Regions from separate parts of the Shewanella seohaensis genome, predicted to be linked through region 2. Evidence: predicted binding sites of a transcription regulator. Region 2 holds the regulator's gene; each other region holds the start of a gene.

Region 1 (7,844 bases), on a different contig from region 2:
CTAATATCAATTGCCATTTTAGGCTCCAGCGTCGTGTATACGGGATTTCTTAACTGGGGTATCGGCAGCCCAACGAAAAGCTTTAGCTTATTTTACATTCTAACTTCGACTTCGCCAATGGCTGTGACTATAGCATCTAGTTCCTTGTTTGAGCTGCTATTTTTGACCCTAATTTGGTCACCAATATTACCATCTTGCAGTGCTTCCCCCACGGTTTTTAGCACAAAATTACTGGAACGGACATAAATCGACACTGAATCATTCTTACAGACAAAGCAAAGGTTATTGGCAAAAATGGGAAAATTTTTGGCAACACGGCGTTTAACCCGTACGCCTGAAAGTTGGCTGGTATCGCTAAATTGCATTCCGCGTAAACTATTTTGATCAATATAACGGATTTCAACCTGAGTCGGACTGATTAACTCCCCTGGCGCCAGTGTTTCGCTGGCGACCACCACAGGGAACAAGATATCAACACGTACCGACATAAAAATCTGCCAAGGGTAGGCCAAATCCGGTGTGTCACAGCTGACTTTTACTGTGTTGTTGCGGCTGATTTCCCTATCCGATGCTAGTTCAACTTTTATTGGGGACGCACATTGTGCAGGTAATAGTCGGTTGTCGATAGGTTGGGGTGCGATTTCCACTTTGGCATTCGCCGGCACTGAAATCTTTTCATTAATAAGGGCTTTAGCTAACTCTGATATCGCCGATACGCTAGGTACCTCGGGAGCTGCATTGGCTGCCGAGGTGAGAAATAATGCGATAACACATAAAAAATATACTAAATTTACTTTCATAATGAAGAGACTAGCTTGTAACGCCAGAATGCACCTATACTTTTATCAAACGTGAAACTGTCCTGTGTCGTTAAGGCCAAAATTTCGTGTCAGAAGTTTGACTCAGTTTCAACTATGGTTATGGATAACAAGACGCAAGCAATTAATATGCCTATACTCAAACGAGTTTTAGGGCCGTATATAAACAGAACAAGGCAGAGTTATGTCGAGTATTCTTGATTCAGTCAACAAACGCACCCAACTCGTAGGTCAAAACCGACTAGAACTATTGCTATTTAAGTTGAATGGTCGTCAGCGATTTGGGATTAACGTATTCAAAGTGAAAGAGGTTTTGCAGTGTCCGCCATTAACGGCCTTGCCTAAACTTAACCCCTACGTCAAAGGGGTGGCACATATTCGCGGAACGACTATTTCAGTGATCGATTTAAGTGCCGCAACTGGTGGACGTCCGCTCGCGAGTACCGAAAATTGCTTTATTATCATTTCAGAATATAACCGTAGCGTGCAAGGTTTCTTGGTCAGTTCAGTTGAACGTATCATCAACATGAATTGGGAAGCTATTATGCCGCCACCGCAAGGTGCTGGCCGTTATTCCTATTTGACGGCGGTGACTGAAATTGAAGGCGAGTTAGTCGAAATTCTCGATGTTGAAAAGATTCTTGATGAAATCTCCCCAGTAAAAACCGCGATTAGTGAAGAAGTGAATGAGCAGCTCACTATCGATAGAAGTCAGCATTATCACATTATGGTGATTGATGATTCGGCTGTGGCTCGTAAGCAGATTATTCGCGCGTTGGAATCATTAAACTTACAGATTGATACGGCAAAAGATGGCCGCGAAGCATTGGACAAGTTAAAGGCGATTGCAGGTGAAATGAACAATGTCGCGGAAGAAATCCCATTGATTATTTCCGATATCGAAATGCCTGAAATGGATGGTTATACCTTAACGGCAGAAATCCGCGACGATCCAAAACTTAAGCATATTAAGGTTGTTTTGCATACTTCACTCAGCGGCGTGTTCAACCAGGCCATGGTGCAAAAAGTAGGTGCCAACGACTTTATCGCGAAATTCAATCCCGATGAATTAGCGGCAGCAGTGAACAAGCATTTAAGTTTGTAGTGAAAGTGTGGGTTAGTGCCTAGTAGCGCTTTACGCTATAATCTAGCCCTTATTACATGATTGTTGGCACTTATTTGGGTGCTTGCTATAGGATCTAGGACGTGAATGTGCCTGACAAATCACTCGCTGAAGCCGAATATAATCAATTTAGGTTGTTCCTAGAACAACACAGCGGCATCGTACTGGGGGAAAATAAACAATACCTAGTACGTAGCCGTCTTGCTCCTTTGATGGGCAAATATAATCTGCCTTCGTTATCCGATGTGGTAAAACATTCGATGAAGCCCACGGAGCGAGCCTTACGGGCAGAAGTGATCGACGCCATGACAACTAATGAAACCTTATGGTTTCGTGACCGTTATCCGTTTGAGTTGCTCAATAATGTGTTGTTACCTGAATACAGTAAGTTGGGGCGTCCATTAAAAATATGGTCCGCTGCCTGCTCGTCTGGCCAAGAGCCTTATTCGTTGGCAATGACTATCTTAGAATATCAACAGAAGAAGCCGGGAGCTTTGCCGGGCGGCGCCTCGATTCAAGCAACCGATCTTTCGCCTTCGATGCTGGAACGTTGTAAAAATGCCGAATACGATAGTTTGGCGTTAGCGCGTGGCTTATCCGAGGAGCGTAAGCGCCAGTTTTTTGATGCTTTGCCCTCTGGCAATATGCGAGTTAAGGATAACGTTAAGCGTTTAGTCAATTTTCGCGCCCATAACTTACTTGAGAGTTACACCTTACTCGGCAAGTTCGACATTATCTTCTGTCGAAATGTGCTGATCTATTTTGCCCCAGAGGCAAAAGCAAAAATTTTGCGGCAATTCGCTGCCGCTTTAAATCCGAAGGGCATACTCTTTCTCGGTGCGTCAGAGTCGATTGCGGGTCTGACGGATGAGTTTGATATGGTTCGTTGCAACCCTGGCATCTATTACCAGAAAAAGACTTAATATTCTGAAATTAAATAAAAATTACCGACATGAGTCGGTAATTTTTTACCTCGCCAAACCCCATTTCTACACATTTCTGATAGTTTCTGTTTTTTGGCACATGAATTGCTTTATTCCCGTGAGAGTCACGATGGAGGCAATTTTATGGCGATTAATTTTGATAAGGCACTAGGTGTGCACCAATTCACTTTGGGGATACGTGCCGAACGTGCCGAAGTGATTTCAAGCAACATCGCAAACGCCGATACGCCACATTATAAAGCCCGTGACGTCGATTTTTCTGCGGCCTTAAATATTGCGAAAACCCAGCAACAGCAACGCAATAGCCTTGAGATGACAGGCGATGAGCAGCATTTTGGCCTCGCACAGTTAACGGGACAATACGTGAAGTTCCGTGTGCCAAATCAGCCAGATACTGGAGATGGCAATACAGTGGATATTCAACAGGAACAGTCGGCATTTATGCAAAATGCGCTCGAATATCAAATGTCTCTGGGATTTTTGGACAGTAAGTTTAGCGGCATGAAAAAAGCGCTGAGAGGGGATTAATCATGAGTTTATTTAGCATTTTTGATGTGGCTGGCTCTGGTATGTCAGCCCAGTCCGTCAGGCTCAATACCACGGCGAGTAACATCGCTAACGCCGATTCTGTTTCTAGCAGTATTGATAAAACTTACCGCTCACGTCATCCCATTTTTGAAGCTGAAATGGCCAAAGCGCAGAGCCAACAGCAAGCTTCTCAAGGTGTTGCAGTAAAAGGCATCGTTGAGAGCGATAAACCCCTATTAAAAGAGTATTCGCCCGATCACCCGATGGCGGATGCGGATGGTTTTATTTATAAGCCGAATGTGAACGTCATGGAAGAAATGGCGGATATGATTTCTGCCTCTCGCTCATATCAGATGAATGTTCAAGTCGCTGAAGCCGCAAAATCTATGCTGCAACAGACACTTGGGATGGGTAAATAACATGCGCGATTTAGGAGGTAAGCTGTGAGCCTCATTAACCAACTTAGCCAGAATACGGCTCAGACGACTCAAACTAAGAGCCAATCGAATACGGTAGCGACTAATACCACGAACACAACGAGTACATCAACCGGCAATCCATTTTTAGATGGGATCCGTTTGCCCAGCGAATCTGTTGTGCCAGAAGCAAAAGGTAAGCAGCTGACTCAAGAAGATTTTTTCTCATTACTCAGTCAGCAGTTGTCGATGCAGGATCCGTTTAAGCCTGTCGATAACGACCAGATGATTGCGCAAATGGCATCCTTTTCTACCGTGGATGGTATTTCAAAGCTCAATGATGAGATTGTTAATTTAAACAGCGTGATGACATCGAGTCAGGCGCTGCAAGCATCGGGATTAGTTGGACGTAAGGTATTGATCCCAACCGATACCGGCAATGTGTCAGCCGAAAGCCCCACCCTGAGTGGCGTGGTGAGTACGCCGGATAAAATTCCTGTGATTAACGTGCGTGTACTGGATGATAAAAATCAAGTTGTTAGCACCTTTAACATCGATGGCAGTGCTGGCGGCAATATCCCTGTGACATGGGATGGTTTAAATAAAAATGGTGATCCTGTCGGTGCCGGTAATTACACCATTAAGGCCAGCGGTCTTGTCGATGGTAAATCTCAAGAGCTTGCCGTTTCGACCTATGCCCACGTGACCAGTGTTTCTTTGGGCACAGCAAGCACAGGGGCGATTCTGAATCTTCGCGGTGGTGCAGGTATTAAGCTCTCTGATGTACTTGCGGTATCAGAAACCTAATTTGTCAGTATTGAGTTGGACCCAGGTCCTTAATTGAATTGAGTGAAATGTAGAGGTGAATTATGTCGTTTAACATTGCATTGAGTGGCATTTCTGCTGCACAGAAAGACTTAAACACTACCGCGAACAACATCGCGAATGCTAACACCATTGGCTTTAAAGAATCGCGTGCTGAATTTGCGGATGTTTACGCTAATTCAATTTTCTCTAACTCTAAAACCGCCGTCGGTGGTGGTGTGGCAACGAGCCAAGTGGCACAGCAATTCCACCAAGGTAGTTTGCAGTTGACCAATAACTCCTTGGATTTAGCGATTAAAGGAGGTGGTTTCTTTGTAACCTCATCGGAAATAGGCACTTTAGACCATCAGTTTACCCGCGCAGGTGCATTCAAAGTCGATAAAAATAATTATATGGTTGATTCTGCAGGTAATTACCTGCAAACCTTCCCAGTTGATAAAGACGGTAACTCAACATCGGTCAGTTTAACGACGGCAAAACCTGTGCAAATTCCTGATACAGCCGGTAGTCCAGTTAAGACTGATAACATCACAATGCAGATGAACTTAAATTCTAAGCAAAGTGCTCTGGATCCTGCAGCTTTTGACCCGTTGGATTCCAAAACCTATAACAGTGTGACCTCTCTGACGATTTATGACTCCCTCGGTGAGCCACATATTATGACCACCTATTTCGTGAAGCCAACGAATGGCTCTTATAATGGTGAAAACAACTGGGTTGCCTACTACGCAATTGATGGTAAGCAAGTGGATGTGTCTGGCCCCGCAGGGACTTATCAAACGGATACCAATGGTGATGGTACGCCAGATACACCTGCAACAGCCCAAACCACAGGCGGTTGGAAAGGTTCGGTATTAAAATTTAACGAAGTGGGTGTTTATACTGGTAGCGACCCTGCTGTCATAGCTACAGAACCCTTAGGGGTTGCTGGTGCGGGCGTGTTAGGCCCTGGTGCCGATGGTACTCAAGCTGTAACTATTAAGTTCAATGCGCCAACTCAGTTTTCGGCTCCATTTGCGGCCACCGAATTAACGCAGGACGGTACGACTGTTGGGCGTTTAACCAACGTCGAAATCGGTGAAGATGGTTTGATCACTGCCAGCTACTCTAACGGTTCAACCGTGGCATTAGCTCGTGTTGCCTTAGTTCGTTTTGCCAACGAGCAAGGTTTAACTCAAGTGGGTAACACCTCATGGAAAGCGAGCCTTGAGTCGGGTCCTGCGCTCGCGGGTGAACCCAACAGTGGTACCTTCGGTAGCATCAGTTCTTCGGCATTAGAGCAGTCCAACATTGACTTAACGACTGAGCTGGTGGATTTGATTTCGGCGCAGCGTAACTTCCAGGCTAACTCGCGTACCCTCGAAGTGAACAACACTCTGCAACAAACTGTACTGCAAATTCGTTAAGCTGATTTACTCCTTTTCTAAGTGTTGCCGCTGGCGGCAACACTTAGCCTCTTTTGGCCATATTGCCATTTCCTCATGATTTTCTCCCAATTTATCAGTAAATTAGCCATTAACTTTATTGGCATGATGCTTGCTTTGCTATTGTCAGGTTGAAAATTTGACGGAGCAGTCTGTGGACAAATTCCTCTACATATCCATGAGCGGAGCTAAGCAAAACATGCATGAGTTGGCATTGCGTGCCAACAACTTAGCTAACGCCAATACCGATGGATTTAAGTCGGACATGGCGCAAGCCAGATCGATGCAAGCCTTTGGTGAAGGATTGCCATCGAGGGTTTTTGCCATGGTCGAAACACCCTCCGCCAATTTTCGAGCTGGCCCCATCAAAACCACTGGGCGGGATCTTGACGTTGCCATTAAAGGTGATGGTTGGTTCGCTGTTCAGGCAAAGGATGGCAGTGAGGCCTATACCCGTTCAGGGAGTCTCAGTTTTGACTCGACAGGGCTATTGCATAACGACCGCGGTAATCCTGTGATGGGTGATGCGGGACCGATTGTGTTACCGCTGCCGATTGAAAAAGTCACCATCTCACAGGATGGCATTATCTCGGTACGTCCTCAGGGCGCGACAACGGAAGTGGTTGAAGAGGTAGGGCGATTAAAGCTGGTTAATCCTGGCAATGCACAAATGATGCGCGGTGAGGATGGACTGTTCCGTTTGGTATCGGGTAATCCGGCGCCAACCGATCCAAATGTGTTTGTTGAGAGTGGGGCTGTAGAGGGCAGTAACGTCAATCCTGTGGATGAGATGGTGTCCTTAATCGACCTACAGCGACAATTTGAATTGCAAGTGAAGATGATGAAAACCGCGGAAGAAAATGACCGCGCTTCTTCTTCATTAATGCGGATTAGTTAGGAGATAAATTATGCATCCAGCGTTATGGATTAGTAAAACTGGCTTAGACGCACAGCAAACCGATATTGCGGTGATTTCAAACAACGTCGCGAACGCCAGCACCGTCGGCTACAAAAAGAGCCGCGCAGTCTTTGAAGACTTACTCTATCAAACCGTTAACCAAGCGGGGGGCATTAGTGCCTCGAATACTAAGTTACCCAATGGGTTAAATATTGGTGCGGGTACCAAAGTGGTGGCCACTCAAAAAATGTTTACCCAAGGCAATATGCTGACCACGGATAACTCACTCGATCTGATGATTGAAGGCCCAGGCTTTTTCGAAGTGCAGTTACCCGATGGCACCACAGCCTATACCCGTAATGGTCAATTTACCTTAGATGATACTGGGCAAATTGTAACGCCAGGTTCGGGTTACGTTCTGCAACCTGCGATCACGATTCCCGATGATGCGACCAGCATTACCGTGTCTGCCGAAGGGGAAGTCTCGGTGAAAACACCGGGCACGGCGGAAAACCAAGTCGTGGGGCAGCTCAGCATGTCCGATTTTATTAACCCATCGGGTTTAGATCCTATGGGACAAAACCTGTACACCGAAACCGGTGCCAGTGGTACGCCTATCCAAGGCACGGCATCACTCGATGGTATGGGAGCGATTCGTCAAGGCGCGTTAGAAACCTCTAACGTGAACGTGACCGAAGAGCTGGTGAATCTTATTGAAAGTCAGCGGATCTACGAAATGAACTCTAAAGTGATTTCGGCGGTGGATCAGATGCTGGCGTATGTGAATCAGAATTTATAGAGGCACATTATCATGGCTAGATATTTTATATTGGCCGCAGCGCTCTTGCTTACGGCATGTAGCTCCACC
Region 2 (7,844 bases):
GTGTGACCCTCGCCATTATCGCCTTTTTTGGTACTGCGCTGGTGCTATATTGGCAAGTGCAGCAAAAACGCGGTGGCGATACGGATGACAGCTTGAACGTCAGTGACAGACCCGATTACATTATCGAAGATCTGCGCAGCATTGAGTTTAATGAGCAAGGGCAAGTTAACAGTCGCGTCACGGCAAAGCACATGGAACACTATGAGCTAAAAAACCAAACCGACTTTACTGAGCCCGTCTATCTTGTCTATCCCGACCAAGGTAAAGCAAAATGGCAGATCCGAGCCGACCAAGGTCGACTCAACAAAGATACCGGCAAGGTTGTATTAGAAAATAATGTTATTATCGATGCCATCAGCCCTGGTGAACCCATACAGACATTGTCCACCAGTTTTTTAGAACTCGATCTCAACACTATGATAATGACCTCTGACCGCATCATTTACGTCACAGGGAAAGATTTTAATATTCAAGGGCAAGGCCTTTATGCCGACCTTAACGCGCAGGAAGTGCAATTGACCAGTCAGGTAGTAGGAACCTATGAAGCAAAATAACATATTACTTGCCGGCCTAATGCTAATCACCAGCATGAGCGCCTTCGCCAAGGTTGGTGACTTACAGCAAGAAGTGAAAATTAAAGCCGTTAGCCAAACTGCGGACATTAAAAACAACCAGATCATTTTCTTCGGTCCGGTTGAAGTCACCCAAGGCTCGATTAAAATCCATGCAGATCAACTACGTGCATTTTCTGCCGAAGGGGAAAACAGCAAGATTTTAGTGGCAACCGGTAATCCTGCGACTTATAGCCAGATCCTCGACGATGGACGCCCAGCTTCGGCGAGCGCGAAAGAAATTCGCTACGAAATGGCGACCCGCACCCTAACTTTGACGGGCTCAGCGAGCCTAGATCAAGCGGGTAGCCAAGTGACGGGTAACCTCATCCGTTACGATATTATTCAGCAAAAATTGATCGCTGAGAGTACGGGTAGCGGTGATGATCGCGTGATTACCATTATTCAACCTGACAACTATCAGGAAGAGCTCAAGAACCAGCCCGCGGACAAACCTGTGAAAAAACAGGACTCTAAATGACCCAAATCACCTTAAAAGCACAGAATCTCGCTAAGAGTTATAAGAGTCGTCAGGTTGTGAAAGATGTCAGCCTGACGGTGAAAACGGGTCAAGTCGTCGGCCTACTCGGCCCAAACGGCGCGGGTAAAACCACCACCTTCTATATGGTCGTGGGCTTAGTCAAAAGCGATAAAGGCCATATCTTTATCGACGATGATGATTTAACCGCCGATCCCATGCACCTGCGCGCCCGCAAAGGTATTGGTTACCTGCCACAGGAAGCCAGTATCTTTCGCAAGCTGAGCGTGCACGACAATATCATGGCGGTACTGCAAACCCGTAAAGAGCTCAATCGCGATCAACGCGAAGAAGAGCTGGAACATCTGCTCGAAGAGTTCCATATCACCCATATTCGCGATAGCCAAGGCATGTCGTTATCGGGCGGTGAACGTCGCCGTGTCGAAATTGCCCGCGCTTTAGCGGCCAATCCTAAGTTTATTCTGCTCGATGAACCCTTCGCCGGTGTCGACCCGATTTCGGTTATCGATATCAAGAAAATCATCGAACAACTCAAGAGCCGAGGCCTTGGGGTACTGATCACAGACCACAATGTGCGCGAGACCTTAGACGTCTGTGAACATGCCTACATTGTTAGTCACGGAAACCTGATTGCCGAAGGAACTCCCGCAGAGATCTTAGACAATCAGCAAGTTAGGGCTGTGTACTTAGGTGAACAATTCAGGCTATAGTTACTTAAACAGAGCCAATTAGCCTTGGATTTTGGCTTAGTAAGCGCCATCAATATGATAACAAGCGGCCTAAATTCAAAATAATAACGTAGGGATCAGCGGTAACATGAAAGCGTCACTCCAGCTCAAACTGGGTCAACAGTTAACCATGACGCCACAACTTCAACAGGCCATTCGTCTGTTGCAATTGTCGTCATTGGAACTGCAGCAAGAGATCCAGCAAGCCTTAGACTCTAATCCTCTTCTCGAGCTGGAAGAGGAGCAATTCGACGCGCCTACCGAACGTAAGCAAGATATCGCCGATACCGACTTTAGCGAAACGACGGCCCAACCACAGGAACAAGACAATTCCACCGTGGACATTGCCGAGTCGTTGACCAAAGAATCTCTGCCCGAAGAACTGCCCATGGACACCACTTGGGATGAAGTCTTTACCGCCTCGCCAAACTCAGGTTCTGGTGCCAGCCGTGAAGATGACATGCCCTTCCAAGGGGAAACCAGTGAAGGCCTGTACGAACATTTAGAATGGCAGAAAAACCTCACGCCCTTCTCTGAAACCGACTTAGCCATCGCCACCGCGATTATTGATGCCATCGACGATCAAGGTTATCTCACTCAAAGTACTGAAGATATCCTCGAGGCCATGGGCAATCCAGAGATTGAACTGGATGAAGTCGAAGCCGTACTCAAGCGTATTCAACACTTCGATCCCGTTGGTGTCGCCGCAAGGGATTTAAGCGAATGTCTGCTTATCCAACTCTCCCATTTTTCGCCGGATACCCCACACCTCGAAAACGCCCGCATGTTGATCAAAGATCATTTAGATCTGATCGCTGCCCGCGACTTTAGGTTGTTGATGCGTAAGACCAAACTTAAAGAGGACGAGTTAAGGGACAGCATAGCGCTGATCCAAACCTTAAACCCTCGCCCCGGTTTGCTCATCACCCCTGTTGATGAAGAATATGTCATCCCCGATGTATCGGTGTCGAAGAAAAACGGTCGCTGGGTGGTCGAGTTAAATCCAGACTGCATGCCAAAAATCAATGTTAATCAGCAATATGCAGCCATGGCACGCAGCACCAAAAGCCAAGCCGATAGCCAATTTATCCGCGGGCATCTGCAAGAAGCCAAGTGGTTTATCAAAAGCCTTGAAAGCCGTAACGAAACACTGCTCAAAGTGGCAAACTGCATAGTGCAATATCAACAGGGCTTCTTCGAATACGGTGAAGAAGCCATGAAACCTATGGTCCTGAACGATATCGCCGAGGCGGTAGAAATGCATGAGTCCACCATTTCACGGGTGACCACACAAAAATACATGCATACCCCAAAGGGACTTTTTGAACTAAAATATTTCTTCTCAAGCCACGTCGGGACTGATGATGGCGGTGAGTGCTCATCCACGGCAATCAGAGCCTTCATTAAGAAACTGGTTGCAGCGGAAAACCAGAAAAAACCATTAAGCGACAGCAAGATGGCACAGCTTCTGGCAGAACAGGGAATTAACGTTGCGCGCAGAACCATTGCGAAGTACCGAGAAGCGATGCTTATTCCCCCTTCCAATCAGCGTAAAAGTTTATAGCCTAAAGTGGAAATCGGAGGACGTTTATATGCAAATAAACCTGAGTGGACACCATATCGAGATTACTGAATCGTTACGGGCTTATGTTGAGGAAAAGTTTTCAAAACTTGAACGTCATTTCGAACAGATCAATAATGTGCACGTTGTGCTCAATGTTGAGAAAATGCAACAAATTGCCGAAGCGAGAATCAACCTCACCGGTGGTGAAGTCTTCGCGACTTCAGAGCATGCAGATATGTATGCTGCCATAGACGTCCTGATAGACAAGCTTGATCGTCAGGTTATTAAACACAAAGAGAAGTTAACAAAACACTAGCAATGGAACTTCGTACCATACTGCGGCCGGAATGCACGACCTGCGCCACTCCGGGCAGTAAGAAAAAGGTACTGGAACTTATCAGCGACTTAGCCGCTGCCCAGTACCCCACCCTCTCATCTCAAGAGATCTTCGAAAGCCTAGTGGCGCGCGAAAAGATGGGGAGCACAGGTATAGGTAACGGCATCGCCATTCCACATGGTCGATTAACCGATATAACACAACCCATAGCCATATTGGTGAAATGTGAGGAGCCGATAGCCTTTGATGCTATCGATAAACAACCTGTCGACATTTTATTTGCGCTGCTGGTGCCTGCTGACCAATGTCAACAGCACTTAAGCACTTTGTCCTGCATGGCTGAAAAGCTCAGCGACAAACAAATATTGAAGCAATTGCGCAAGACGCATGATGAAACGGAACTCTATCAGGTAATCACTGGATGAAACTGGTCATAGTGTCAGGGCGCTCAGGCTCAGGCAAATCGGTCGCACTAAGAGTGCTTGAAGATCTCGGCTACTATTGTGTCGATAATCTTCCGTTGCCGCTGATTGGCAGCTTACTCGAACAGCTCAAGGGCAGTAACGATCTCGTCGCCATCAGCGTCGACGTGCGTAACCTGCCGGAGCAAGACAAGGTACTCGTCAAACAGCTCGCAAGCCTGCCAGAGGGCACTGAACTTACCAGCTTCTTCTTAAATTCCAGCGATAAAGTACTGTTAAAGCGCTACAGCGAGACTCGGCGCTTACATCCCTTATCTAAGAGCCGAGTATCACTGCAAGAAGCCATCAAACTTGAAGGAAAATTGCTCGAGCCCCTGTCACAGCAGATGGATCACTACATAGATACCTCGAATCTGAATATCTATGAACTCAGCGACCAAGTGCGGCAAATCCTGCTTGGCAGTGTCGATAAGGAACTGGTGATCAACTTCGAGTCCTTCGGTTTTAAGCATGGTATGCCAACCGAAGCCGACTTTATGTTTGATGTGCGCTTTTTACCCAATCCCCATTGGGAACCCGAGCTGCGCCCCCTAACCGGCTTAGATGAACCCGTTGCCGAGTTTTTAAATCGCCAGCCGCTGGTCAATAAGTTCATCTGGCAAATCGAGAATTTACTCGAGACTTGGTTACCTCACTTAGAGCGTAATAATCGCAGCTATCTGACCATCGCCATCGGCTGTACCGGCGGCCAACACAGATCGGTTTACGTGGCCGAACAGCTAGCTAAACGCTTTAGCAACGGCAAACACAAAGTGAATGCCCGCCACCGAGAGTTAAGCCATGCCAAAGCTTGAGCGCCAAATCACCATCTGCAATAAACTCGGTTTACATGCCCGCGCCGCGACAAAGCTCGTGGTGTTGGCCTCAGAGTTTGATGCCAGCATTACGCTGATCCAAGGTGAAAAACAGGCCTCTGCCGCCAGTGTTTTAGGACTACTCATGCTGGAAACCGGTATGGGTAAAACCATTACCCTGATTGCCGAAGGCCCAGATGCGGAGCCCGCTCTCAATGCCATTTGCGCGCTTATCGACGCTAAGTTCGACGAAGCCTGCTAATTGCCTCGACATCTCATCTCTATGCCCCCTACAGCTATTCAGTACCCTGTTTGGTTTTGATTTCAGCACCTTATACCAGTAAAACACATTTGTGACTCGACGCCCTCCCGTGCGCTCAATTACAATATACTGCTGCGCTTTGGCTTAAGTCCTTTGGCTTAAGTCCTCAACAGCCAAACGCCCCATCCACGTCGCCACCTTGGAGGAAACATGCCTGTAGAAGCCTCAGACAGTTTACAAGTCGAACAACGTCTCGACCAACTGAGCCATGCCCTCAATAGCGGTATGTTTGTGCATGTCAGGCAAATGCTGCAAAACATGGCGGCGTCGGATATCGCATTGATTCTAGAGTCCTCGCCCCCTAAAGCGCGGCAAGTGCTATGGCAACTTATCGATCAAGATCAGCTCGGGGATATTCTCGATGAACTCAGTGAAGAGTTAAAAGACCCGCTGATCCGCGCCATGAGCCCTGAACGGGTCGCCAAGGCTACCGCCAGTATGGATACGGACGATCTCGCTTATATCCTGCGAAGCTTGCCGGATACCGTCTATAAGCAAGTATTGCAGTCTATGAGCCTGCAAAACCGCCAGCGGGTCGAGCAAGCGCTCTCCTACCCCGATGAAACCGCGGGCAGCCTAATGAACACAGATACTGTGACCTTAAGGCCCGATGTAAATATCGATGTGGTACTGCGTTATTTGCGCCAACGGGGCAACCTGCCCGACACCACTGACACCTTATACGTGGTGGATAAGCACGATCGCGTACTCGGCGGGGTCAAACTTGCGGATCTGCTCACCTGCGATCCCAATACTCATATCAGCAGCATTATCGATACTGATATTGAGAGCATTCCCGTGGGCATGTCCGACAGCGAAGTAGCACAGCTGTTCGAGCGCCATGACTGGGTATCTGCGCCAGTGGTCGACAGTGAGGGCAAATTACTCGGGCGTATCACCATCGATGACGTGGTGGATGTTATCCGTGAAGACGCCGAGCACTCCATGATGGGGATGGCGGGGATGGACGATGATGAAGACACCTTCGCCCCTGTGGTAAAGAGTACTTTCCGCCGCTCACTCTGGCTGACGATTAACCTGTTTGCCGCCCTGCTGGCGGCCTCTGTCAGCAATATGTTTGAAGGCACAATCGAACAATTCGCCACGATTGCGATTTTAATGACGATTGTACCGAGCATGGGCGGGGTCGCGGGTAATCAAACCTTAGCCCTAGTGATCCGCGGGATTGCCTTAGGCCATATTGGCCAGAGCAATGCTCGCTGGCTGATTGGCAAAGAACTCGCCATTGGCTTTTTGAACGGCCTCATGTGGTCGATTTTGGTGTTTATCGCGGTATTAGTTTGGAAAGATGATATGGCGCTTGCCAGCCTGATTGGCGGCGCAATGCTCATCAATATGACAGTAGCAGGACTGGCTGGCGCCAGTATTCCGCTGATCTTAAAACGCTTGAAAGTGGATCCGGCGTTAGCGGGCGGTATGGTGCTCACCACTGTCACCGATGTCATTGGCCTGTTTGCCTTCTTAGGATTAGCGACCCTGTATTTAATGCACTAGTACTAAACCTGCTAAATCGAGCAACAAAAATGGCGCCATAGGGCGCCATTTTTAATGAGTCCATTAGACATTATTTTTTAGGCGGCTGAAAGCCATAGCCCGTTAAAATCGCCTGTCCCTCAGGGGATAAAATAAACTCGGCCAGAGGCGCGGCCGCACTATTGGCATCCTTCAACACCAATAGGCCATAGTCGGCGCCAACGGCTAACTCTGGCGGTAAATCGACAATCTTGAGGCTCGGCACTTCTTTTTGTGCCAGCACCGCATTGGTGCAATAGGTTAAGAACACATCCGCCTGCTTATTTTCCATCACCCAAGCATAGGGATTACGATCTTTGGGCGGTTTAGCACTCTCTGGCCCACCCGTTAGCTGCAATGCTTTGGTTTCTAATGTGGTTTTTGCATTGGCTTTTAAGGCCTCGGCTTTCGCAAATACAGCCCAAGCATAATCCCCCGCGGGATCCGCTTTTGGCGTTGACGTACCAAGCTTAATTTGCGGCGCGAGCAGGGTGTCTAATAAGTTCGCACTGGTGAGTGGTACATCCGCCTGGGCAATGGCACAGAGCTGGTTACGGGCAAACATTTGCACCTGTTGACCCGCTCCCGCATCGACTAAGGCCTGCGGATGTTTCATATTCGCCGAAGCGAAGATATCCACTCGCTCCCCCTCTTGGATCCGCTTGAGTAATAAGCCCGAAGGCGCATATTGCGCCGCGACTTTAGCGTCGGATTTCGCTTGATAAGCGGCAATAATATCGTTCATCGCCGCCTTTAAACTGCCTGCGGCCCTGAGTTCAATAGGGGTTGTCGCCTCAGCGCTCATTGGCGCGCCTTGTACCATTCCCGCCATTAATGTCGACCCTAAACTGATTGCTAACACTAAACCCTGTTTTGCCATGCTGTTATCTCCGTTTGCACAGGAAAATGTCCTAGTGCATACAAGACGGCAAAACCTTTAGCGGATCAAGTATTACCGCTGCTGGATAAATTCA
Region 3 (7,844 bases), on a different contig from region 2:
TGATTTTTCTCGCCGTCGATGGACACCTGTTGATGATCCGTATGTTAGTCGCCAGTTTCGAGACCTTACCGATTTCGAATCAAGGGTTAACGTTGACGAGTTATCGCGCGCTAGCGGAATGGGGCTCCTATATGTTTGGCGCGGCACTGACCATGTCGCTCTCGGCGATTATTGCCTTGCTACTGGTTAACTTATCCTTTGGGGTTATGACTCGCGCCGCGCCGCAGCTGAACATCTTCTCGATAGGTTTCCCAATCACTATGATTGGTGGACTGCTCATTTTGTGGTTAACCTTGACCCCCGTAATGGCCCATTTCGAAGAGGTTTGGGCGTCGGCACAGCTTTTGCTATGTGATATTTTGGGGCTTCAGTGTCAAGCCGACGGCATACTTTAACCTGATAGGAACGCGTAATGGCTGAAGAAAGTAGCGGCGAACGCAGCGAGGAACCCACCGGGAGGCGCCTCGAACAGGCGCGAGAAAAAGGGCAGGTAGCTCGTTCAAAAGAGTTAGGTACTGCGACCGTGTTGCTCTCGGCTGCGACAGGTTTGTATATGCTCGGGCCTGGGATTGCGAAGGCGCTGTCCAATGTGTTTGAACGCGTCTTTACCATGGATCGCGCTGCGATTTTCGATACGAACCAGATGTTTAATGTATGGGGCGTCGTGGGGAGCGAGATTGGTTGGCCGTTACTCAAGATTATGTTACTGATTGTCGTGGTGGCATTTATCGGCAACGTATCCCTTGGCGGGATGAACTTCTCCACCCAAGCCATGATGCCTAAAGCCAGTAAAATGAGCCCGATTGCGGGCTTTAAGCGGATGTTTGGTGTGCAGGCCTTGGTTGAATTAACCAAAGGGATTGCTAAGTTTTCTGTGGTAGCAATCGCGGCTTATTTACTACTCAGTCACTATTTTAACGATATTCTACTCCTGTCAGCCGATCATCTCCCCGGTAACGTCCATCATGCGCTGGATTTGTTAGTGTGGATGTTTATTCTGCTTTGCTCCTCCGTCTTAGTCATTGTGGTGATCGATGTGCCATTTCAGATCTGGAATCACAACAAACAGCTGAAAATGACTAAGCAGGAAGTGAAAGACGAGTATAAAGATACCGAAGGTAAACCTGAGGTCAAAGGGCGAGTACGCCAAATGCAGCGTGAGTTAGCGCAGCGACGCATGATGGCCGAAGTTCCCAATGCGGATGTGATTGTGGTGAACCCTGAGCATTATGCCGTGGCCATTAAATACGATGTGAAGCGTTCTGCAGCGCCTTTTGTTATCGCTAAAGGGGTGGATGAAGTCGCGTTTAAAATCCGCGAAGTGGCAAGGGCACATAACATTGCGATTGTCTCAGCACCACCGCTGGCGCGAGCAATTTATCACACCACTAAGCTTGAGCAGCAGATCCCTGAGGGTCTATTTACCGCGGTGGCACAGGTGCTGGCTTATGTGTTCCAGTTACGCCAGTACCAAAAAGGTCGTGGCCGTAAACCGATTCCAATCCCTGCTAATCAACCCATTCCAGACGAGCTGAAGCACTAGTTGAGTGTTAGGTTAACGCAGAGCTCGTTCACAGAGATAAAACCACGACTTGAAGTGCTAGCGGTTGGCGCGTTTTTTGCTTTCAGGCTGTTATACGTCAAAGTTTAGGTATCTGTGAATGGATGTTAAAGCCTCCCTAGGCCAAGTAAAACAGTTGAAACTGAGCTCTTTCAAGGGCATAGGTACGCCAATGCTAGTGCTTGCGGCATTGGCTATGATTGTATTGCCTATCCCGCCGTTTCTACTCGACGTTTTATTCTCTTTTAACATTGCCTTGGCTTTGATTGTTCTTCTTGTCGCGATTTATACCGATAGACCCTTAGACTTTGCTGCGTTTCCAACGGTTTTATTAGTCGCGACACTGCTGCGACTCGCGCTTAACGTTGCATCGACCCGTGTAGTATTACTCGAAGGTCACAATGGTGGTGATGCCGCCGGTAAGGTGATTGAGGCCTTCGGCTCCGTGGTCATAGGCGGTAACTATGCAGTGGGTCTAGTTGTATTTATCATCTTGATCATTATCAACTTTGCCGTTGTGACTAAAGGTGCTGGCCGTATTGCCGAGGTGAGTGCTCGCTTTACCTTAGATGCGATGCCCGGTAAGCAAATGGCCATCGATGCCGACTTGAACGCAGGTATTATTAATCAGGATCAAGCCAGAACCAGACGCGCCGAGGTGACCCGCGAAGCCGACTTCTATGGCGCAATGGATGGTGCATCTAAGTTTGTGAAGGGCGATGCGATTGCCGGTATCATGATCCTAGTTATCAACATTCTCGGTGGGTTTATTATCGGGATTGTGCAGCACGGTTTGACATTCTCCCAAGCCGTTGAAATTTATACCCTGTTAACCATTGGTGACGGTCTCGTCGCACAAATTCCAGGTCTATTACTGTCTATCGCCGCGGCGTTGATGGTGACCCGTCAAAATGAATCTGGCGATATGGGCCAGATGCTGATCAGTCAGATGTTTGACAGTCATAAGTCGCTCAGTATTGCGGCTGGCGTACTCTTTGTCATGGGTATTGTGCCAGGCATGCCACATATGGCGTTTTTAAGCTTTGCCGTGATCACAGCAGGTGCTGCTTACTTTATCTTCAAACGTAATGAAGCTAAACGTGCCAAAGCCCTTGAACAAGTCAAAACCGGCCCAACGGAAAGAGCCGAAAGAGAACCTAAAGAACTTAGCTGGGACGATGTGCATCACGTTGACACTATCGGTCTGGAAGTGGGTTACCGTTTGATCCCATTAGTCGATAAGGGACAAGGTGGTGAATTACTGAGCCGAATCAAAGGGGTACGTAAAAAGCTTTCTCAAGAACTGGGCTTCTTGGTGCCTGCGGTACATATTCGTGACAACCTCGATTTATCACCTAATGCCTACCGCATCTCGTTAATGGGCGTGGTGGTTGGAGAGGCGGATATTCGCCATGACTGCGAACTCGCCATCAACCCTGGCCAAGTTTATGGCAAGCTCGATGGTATCGAAACACGTGACCCTGCCTTTGGTCTCGAAGCCGTGTGGATTGCCCCTGAGCTGCGTGAACATGCACAAACCTTAGGTTATACCGTGGTGGATGCTGCGACAGTGGTGGCAACCCATATTAGCCAAATATTGACGAATAACGCGGCGAAACTCTTAGGCTACGAAGAAGTGCAACAACTGATGGATATGCTTGCCAAGCATTCACCTAAGCTGGTGGATGGCTTTATTCCTGATGTGATGCCGCTCGGAAATGTCGTAAAAGTGATGCAAAACCTATTAAATGAAGGAGTTTCTGTCAGAGACTTGCGTACCATAGTGCAAACTTTGTTAGAATACGGCACTAAGAGTAACGATACTGAAGTGTTAACGGCGGCAGTGCGTATCGCATTGAAGCGCATGATAGTTCAAGAGATCTCGGGTCCTGAACTTGAAATACCTGTCATAACTTTGGCGCCAGAGTTGGAACAGATGTTGCATCAGTCAATGCAAGCAACCGGTGGCGATGGCCCAAATATCGAACCTGGTCTTGCAGAGCGTATGCAGCAATCCTTAGCGGATGCCGCTCAAAAGCAAGAAATGGTTGGTCAGCCCGCTATTTTGCTAACGTCAGGTATGTTACGTGCGACACTGTCTCGCTTTGTTAAATATACTATTCCTAATCTCAGAGTGATTTCTTACCAAGAAATCCCCGATGAAAAGCAAATACGCATAGTGTCTGCCGTCGGCCAGTAGAGGACGCATAAGTGAAGATTAAACGTTTTTTTGCCAAAGACATGCGTGCTGCACTGGCCCAAGTGAAGGACACGCTCGGCTCCGATGCCGTGATTATGTCGAATAAAAAGGTAAATGGCGGCATTGAGATTGTGGCCGCCGTTGACTATGACGAGCCCAAAGCGAAGGCGCCTGCCGCTGCACCGACTTTTATGGATGTGAGTGATGACTTAGTGTCGCTCGGTGCTAAAGCGCCGATTCGCGCTGAAACTAAGTTAAAACCCTCGGCGCCAGCAGACTCTCTCCAAGCATTGCTCGAGAAGCAACAAAGCCGTTTAAACCAACAGCTCACCCATCAACAGCAAGACGCCGAACTGCCTGCGTGGGCACAAGGTCTACAAGCTCCCGCCGCGCCAAAAGCTGAACGCCGTGATATGGGACAGACTTTCGATAAGAAGCCGCAGGTTTCACAGAAGCAAAATGCGGATATTGAAGCGATGCGTGATGAGTTAGCATCCTTACGCAATTTGCTTACTCATCAAGTGTCTGCGCTGATGACTGAACACAAAAAGCGTATCGATCCTGTGGGTGCCATGCTGGAGTCAAAGTTACTGGAAGCGGAGTTTTCGCCTGCGGTCGCGAACAAGTTAGCGGCGCTTAGTCAACACTATACCCCGGCAGAATTAGTTCGTGCCTTGCCACAAAGTCTAGCGAATATGCTTGATAATCAAGGTGATGATATCGTTAAGCAAGGTGGTGTTGTGGCGCTGGTTGGCCCAACAGGTGTAGGCAAAACCACTTCCTTAGCGAAATTAGCGGCTCGCTTCGCCGCCCATCATGGTGCGGATCAAGTCGCCTTGATTACTACCGATCATTATCGTATTGGCGCCTATGAGCAATTGGCCACCTATGGCAAAATTATGGGATGCCCAGTTAAGCAAGCCCATGATCTTGCTGAGCTAGAGCAAATACTGTATCAGTTCAGAAATCGCAAGCTAGTATTGATAGATACTGCGGGAATGGGCCAACGAGATATGCGGCTTTACCAGCAACTTGATAATTTAACTGCAAATAGCAGAATACCTATCCGCAGTTATCTGGTACTGTCTGCCACAGGACAGCGCCGCGTGCTACAGGATGCTGTAAATCACTTTAAACGCATTCCCTTATCTGGTGTTGTACTCACCAAACTTGATGAGTCCGTGTCGTTAGCGGGTGCATTAAGTGTGTTGATCCAAAGTGGGTTGCCATTAAGTTATGTTACGGATGGGCAGCGAGTGCCCGAAGATATGAAAGTTGCCGATACTTTGCTGCTCGCAGAGCAGGCGTTAGCAGCTTTAGAAAACACTGAACAACAATCGTTACCAGACACAGCGTGGTCAGATAATATGACCTGTGCATTTGAGTAGAGTTATGACCCTGGATCAAGCAAGTGGTTTACGTATGATGAATCAACCCTATAACGAAAAAGTGAAAGTAATCGCGGTTACGGGTGGTAAAGGTGGCGTGGGTAAAACCAGCGTGTCTATCAATACCGCAGTAGCATTAGCCGAAAAGGGCAAGCGTGTCTTAGTGCTTGATGCCGACCTAGGCTTAGCAAACGTCGATGTCATGTTAGGGATCCGTGCTGAACGTAACCTTTCCCACGTACTCTCTGGCGATGCTGAGCTGGATGATATTATCGTCCGAGGACCTAAGGGCATAGGCATTGTCCCTGCGACCTCAGGAACTCAAGGCATGGTAGAGTTGAGCCCTGCGCAACATGCGGGCTTAATTCGTGCTTTCAGTGAGATGCGTACCCAGTTTGATATCCTCATCGTGGATACTGCCGCGGGGATTTCTGACATGGTACTCAGTTTCTCTCGCGCGTCACAGGATGTGTTGGTGGTTGTTTGTGACGAGCCAACTTCTATCACTGACGCCTATGCGTTAATCAAAATTCTCAGCCGTGAACACGGCGTTTTCCGCTTTAAAATTGTTGCTAATATGGTGCGCAGTTTGCGCGAAGGTATGGAATTGTTTGCTAAACTCAGTAAAGTGACCGACAGATTCTTGGACGTGGCACTTGAACTGGTTGCGACCATTCCGTTTGATGAAAACCTTCGCAAATCAGTGCGTAAACAAAAGTTAGTTGTTGAGGCTTATCCTAAGTCTCCAGCTGCGATTGCGTACCATGGCCTAGCGAATAAAATCATGAGCTGGCCAGTACCACAGCAACCTGGTGGGCATTTGGAGTTTTTCGTTGAACGTTTAGTTCAGCGACCAGATTTTCAAGAGGAAAAAACGAGTGAATAAAGCCGCAGCGTATACTTGTTTAGACAGTAAAACGTCAATCGTTGAACAGTATGCACCGTTGGTCAAAAGAATTGCACATCACTTGCTCGCCAGATTACCTGCCTCAGTGCAGCTCGATGACTTGCTTCAAGCGGGGATGATGGGGTTATTAGAAGCATCATCCAAGTTTGATGGTGGCAAAGGTGCAAAGTTTGAAACCTTCGCCGGCATACGGATCCGTGGCGCCATGTTGGATGAGATCCGTCGTGGCGACTGGGTTCCCCGTTCTGTTCATCGTAATAATCGTCGAGTTGCTCAAGCCATTGATGAGTTAGAGCAAGTGTTGGGTCGTGATGCACGCGACACAGAAATTGCAGAAAAACTTGATATGACGCTCGATGAGTACCATCATATTCTTAACGATGTTTCTGTTGGTAAAATCATAGGGATAGAAGACTTAGGCGTATCGCAGGATATACTCACTTCGAGCGATAATGTCAGTGATGGTACATTTGAAGCGTTAGCAGAAACCCAGTTTCATTCAGCACTAGTTGAGGCGATAAAATTATTGCCCGAAAGAGATGCGCTAGTGCTATCGTTATACTACGATGAAGCATTGAATTTAAAAGAAATTGGCGCCATTCTTGAGGTAAGTGAATCGCGAGTTAGCCAGATATTAAGTCAGGCAATGTTGCGGCTCAAAGGCAAACTCAAGCATTGGACATAAGTATAATTATTTATTGAGCACAGAATGTCAGCTCACCGGAGGAAACCTTGGACAAGAATATGAAGATTCTCATCGTTGATGACTTTTCGACAATGAGACGTATCATCAAGAACTTGTTGCGAGACTTGGGGTTTAACAATACCCAAGAAGCAGACGACGGCTCAACTGCGCTGCCTATGTTACAAAAAGGCGACTTTGATTTTGTCGTGACAGACTGGAACATGCCAGGTATGCAGGGTATTGATTTGCTAAAGGCTATTCGGGCTGACGATTCCCTTAAGCATTTACCCGTATTAATGGTTACCGCTGAAGCAAAACGTGAACAAATTATTGCTGCCGCACAAGCCGGTGTTAACGGCTATGTGGTTAAACCTTTTACCGCAGCAACACTTAAAGAGAAGTTAGATAAAATATTCGAACGACTCGCTTAAGCAGGGATGAGCTATGAAGTCACAAACATCAGGGCTCATTACGCTCGAGAAGGCTCAGCGTTTAGTTGAACTATTAAGCGCGAATGAACAAGCTCAAGCAGATGATTTATTTAGGGAACTCGCGGCTCCACTTCAACGGGAGCTCTTTGATGAAGTTGGTAAATTAACCAGACAACTTCACAGCGCATTAATGGATTTCCAAGTTGATAATCGTTTGGTTGAACTCGCGAATAACGAAATTCCCGATGCTAAGGAACGGCTAAGTTATGTCATTGACATGACCGAGCAAGCAGCGAATAAAACCATGGATGCGGTAGAAGAGTGCTTGCCGCTCGCGAATGCATTAACGGCGAATATTCAACAAGTGATGCCTTCTTGGGACAAATTGATGCGCCGTGAAATCGCTCTGAGCGATTTTAAAGCGCTTTGCCACAATGTGCAGCATTTGATGTCACGTAGCGAATTGGATTCCAATCGCTTACGCGAATTGCTCAACCAGATTTTGATGGCGCAGGATTTTCAGGACCTGACTGGACAAATGATCCGGCGGGTGATCGATCTAGTGATGGAAGTTGAAAGTAATCTGGTGTCTATGCTGACAGTATTTGGTGAGCAACCCGTGATTGAGAGTCAGATTACTCAGAAAAATAATATTGAAGCTGAAGGACCGAT

What was found. The regulator sigma-54, encoded in region 2, starts transcription at its own class of promoters, with help from an activator protein. The targets are predictions, from matches to a motif close to GTTGGCACGNNNNTNGNNT.
Region 1: the regulator sigma-54 is predicted to act here: its motif matches at 6,178-6,196, upstream of flgF (flagellar basal-body rod protein FlgF).
Region 3: the regulator sigma-54 is predicted to act here: its motif matches at 1,607-1,625, upstream of flhA (flagellar biosynthesis protein FlhA).

The regions. Positions count from the first base shown of each region.
Region 1 covers NZ_JAKILE010000004.1:110,838-118,681, reverse strand. Annotated here, with positions in the region: gene flgM (flagellar biosynthesis anti-sigma factor FlgM) at 1-17, opposite strand, end outside; gene flgA (flagellar basal body P-ring formation chaperone FlgA) at 93-800, opposite strand; gene L2713_RS05990 (chemotaxis protein CheV) at 1,003-1,923, shown strand; gene L2713_RS05985 (CheR family methyltransferase) at 2,025-2,864, shown strand; gene flgB (flagellar basal body rod protein FlgB) at 3,009-3,413, shown strand; gene flgC (flagellar basal body rod protein FlgC) at 3,416-3,832, shown strand; gene flgD (flagellar hook assembly protein FlgD) at 3,857-4,636, shown strand; gene flgE (flagellar hook protein FlgE) at 4,699-6,060, shown strand; gene flgF (flagellar basal-body rod protein FlgF) at 6,233-6,976, shown strand; gene flgG (flagellar basal-body rod protein FlgG) at 6,987-7,775, shown strand; gene flgH (flagellar basal body L-ring protein FlgH) at 7,788-7,844, shown strand, end outside.
Region 2 covers NZ_JAKILE010000001.1:464,291-472,134, forward strand. Annotated here, with positions in the region: gene lptC (LPS export ABC transporter periplasmic protein LptC) at 1-554, shown strand, start outside; gene lptA (lipopolysaccharide transport periplasmic protein LptA) at 541-1,092, shown strand; gene lptB (LPS export ABC transporter ATP-binding protein) at 1,089-1,820, shown strand; gene L2713_RS02040 (RNA polymerase factor sigma-54) at 1,927-3,402, shown strand; gene hpf (ribosome hibernation promoting factor) at 3,431-3,718, shown strand; gene ptsN (PTS IIA-like nitrogen regulatory protein PtsN) at 3,721-4,164, shown strand; gene rapZ (RNase adapter RapZ) at 4,161-5,015, shown strand; gene L2713_RS02060 (HPr family phosphocarrier protein) at 5,002-5,277, shown strand; gene mgtE (magnesium transporter) at 5,488-6,852, shown strand; gene L2713_RS02070 (molybdate ABC transporter substrate-binding protein) at 6,923-7,750, opposite strand.
Region 3 covers NZ_JAKILE010000004.1:74,876-82,719, reverse strand. Annotated here, with positions in the region: gene fliR (flagellar biosynthetic protein FliR) at 1-395, shown strand, start outside; gene flhB (flagellar biosynthesis protein FlhB) at 413-1,543, shown strand; gene flhA (flagellar biosynthesis protein FlhA) at 1,662-3,761, shown strand; gene flhF (flagellar biosynthesis GTPase FlhF) at 3,773-5,149, shown strand; gene L2713_RS05795 (MinD/ParA family protein) at 5,154-6,035, shown strand; gene L2713_RS05790 (RNA polymerase sigma factor FliA) at 6,028-6,741, shown strand; gene cheY (chemotaxis response regulator CheY) at 6,789-7,172, shown strand; gene L2713_RS05780 (protein phosphatase CheZ) at 7,186-7,844, shown strand, end outside.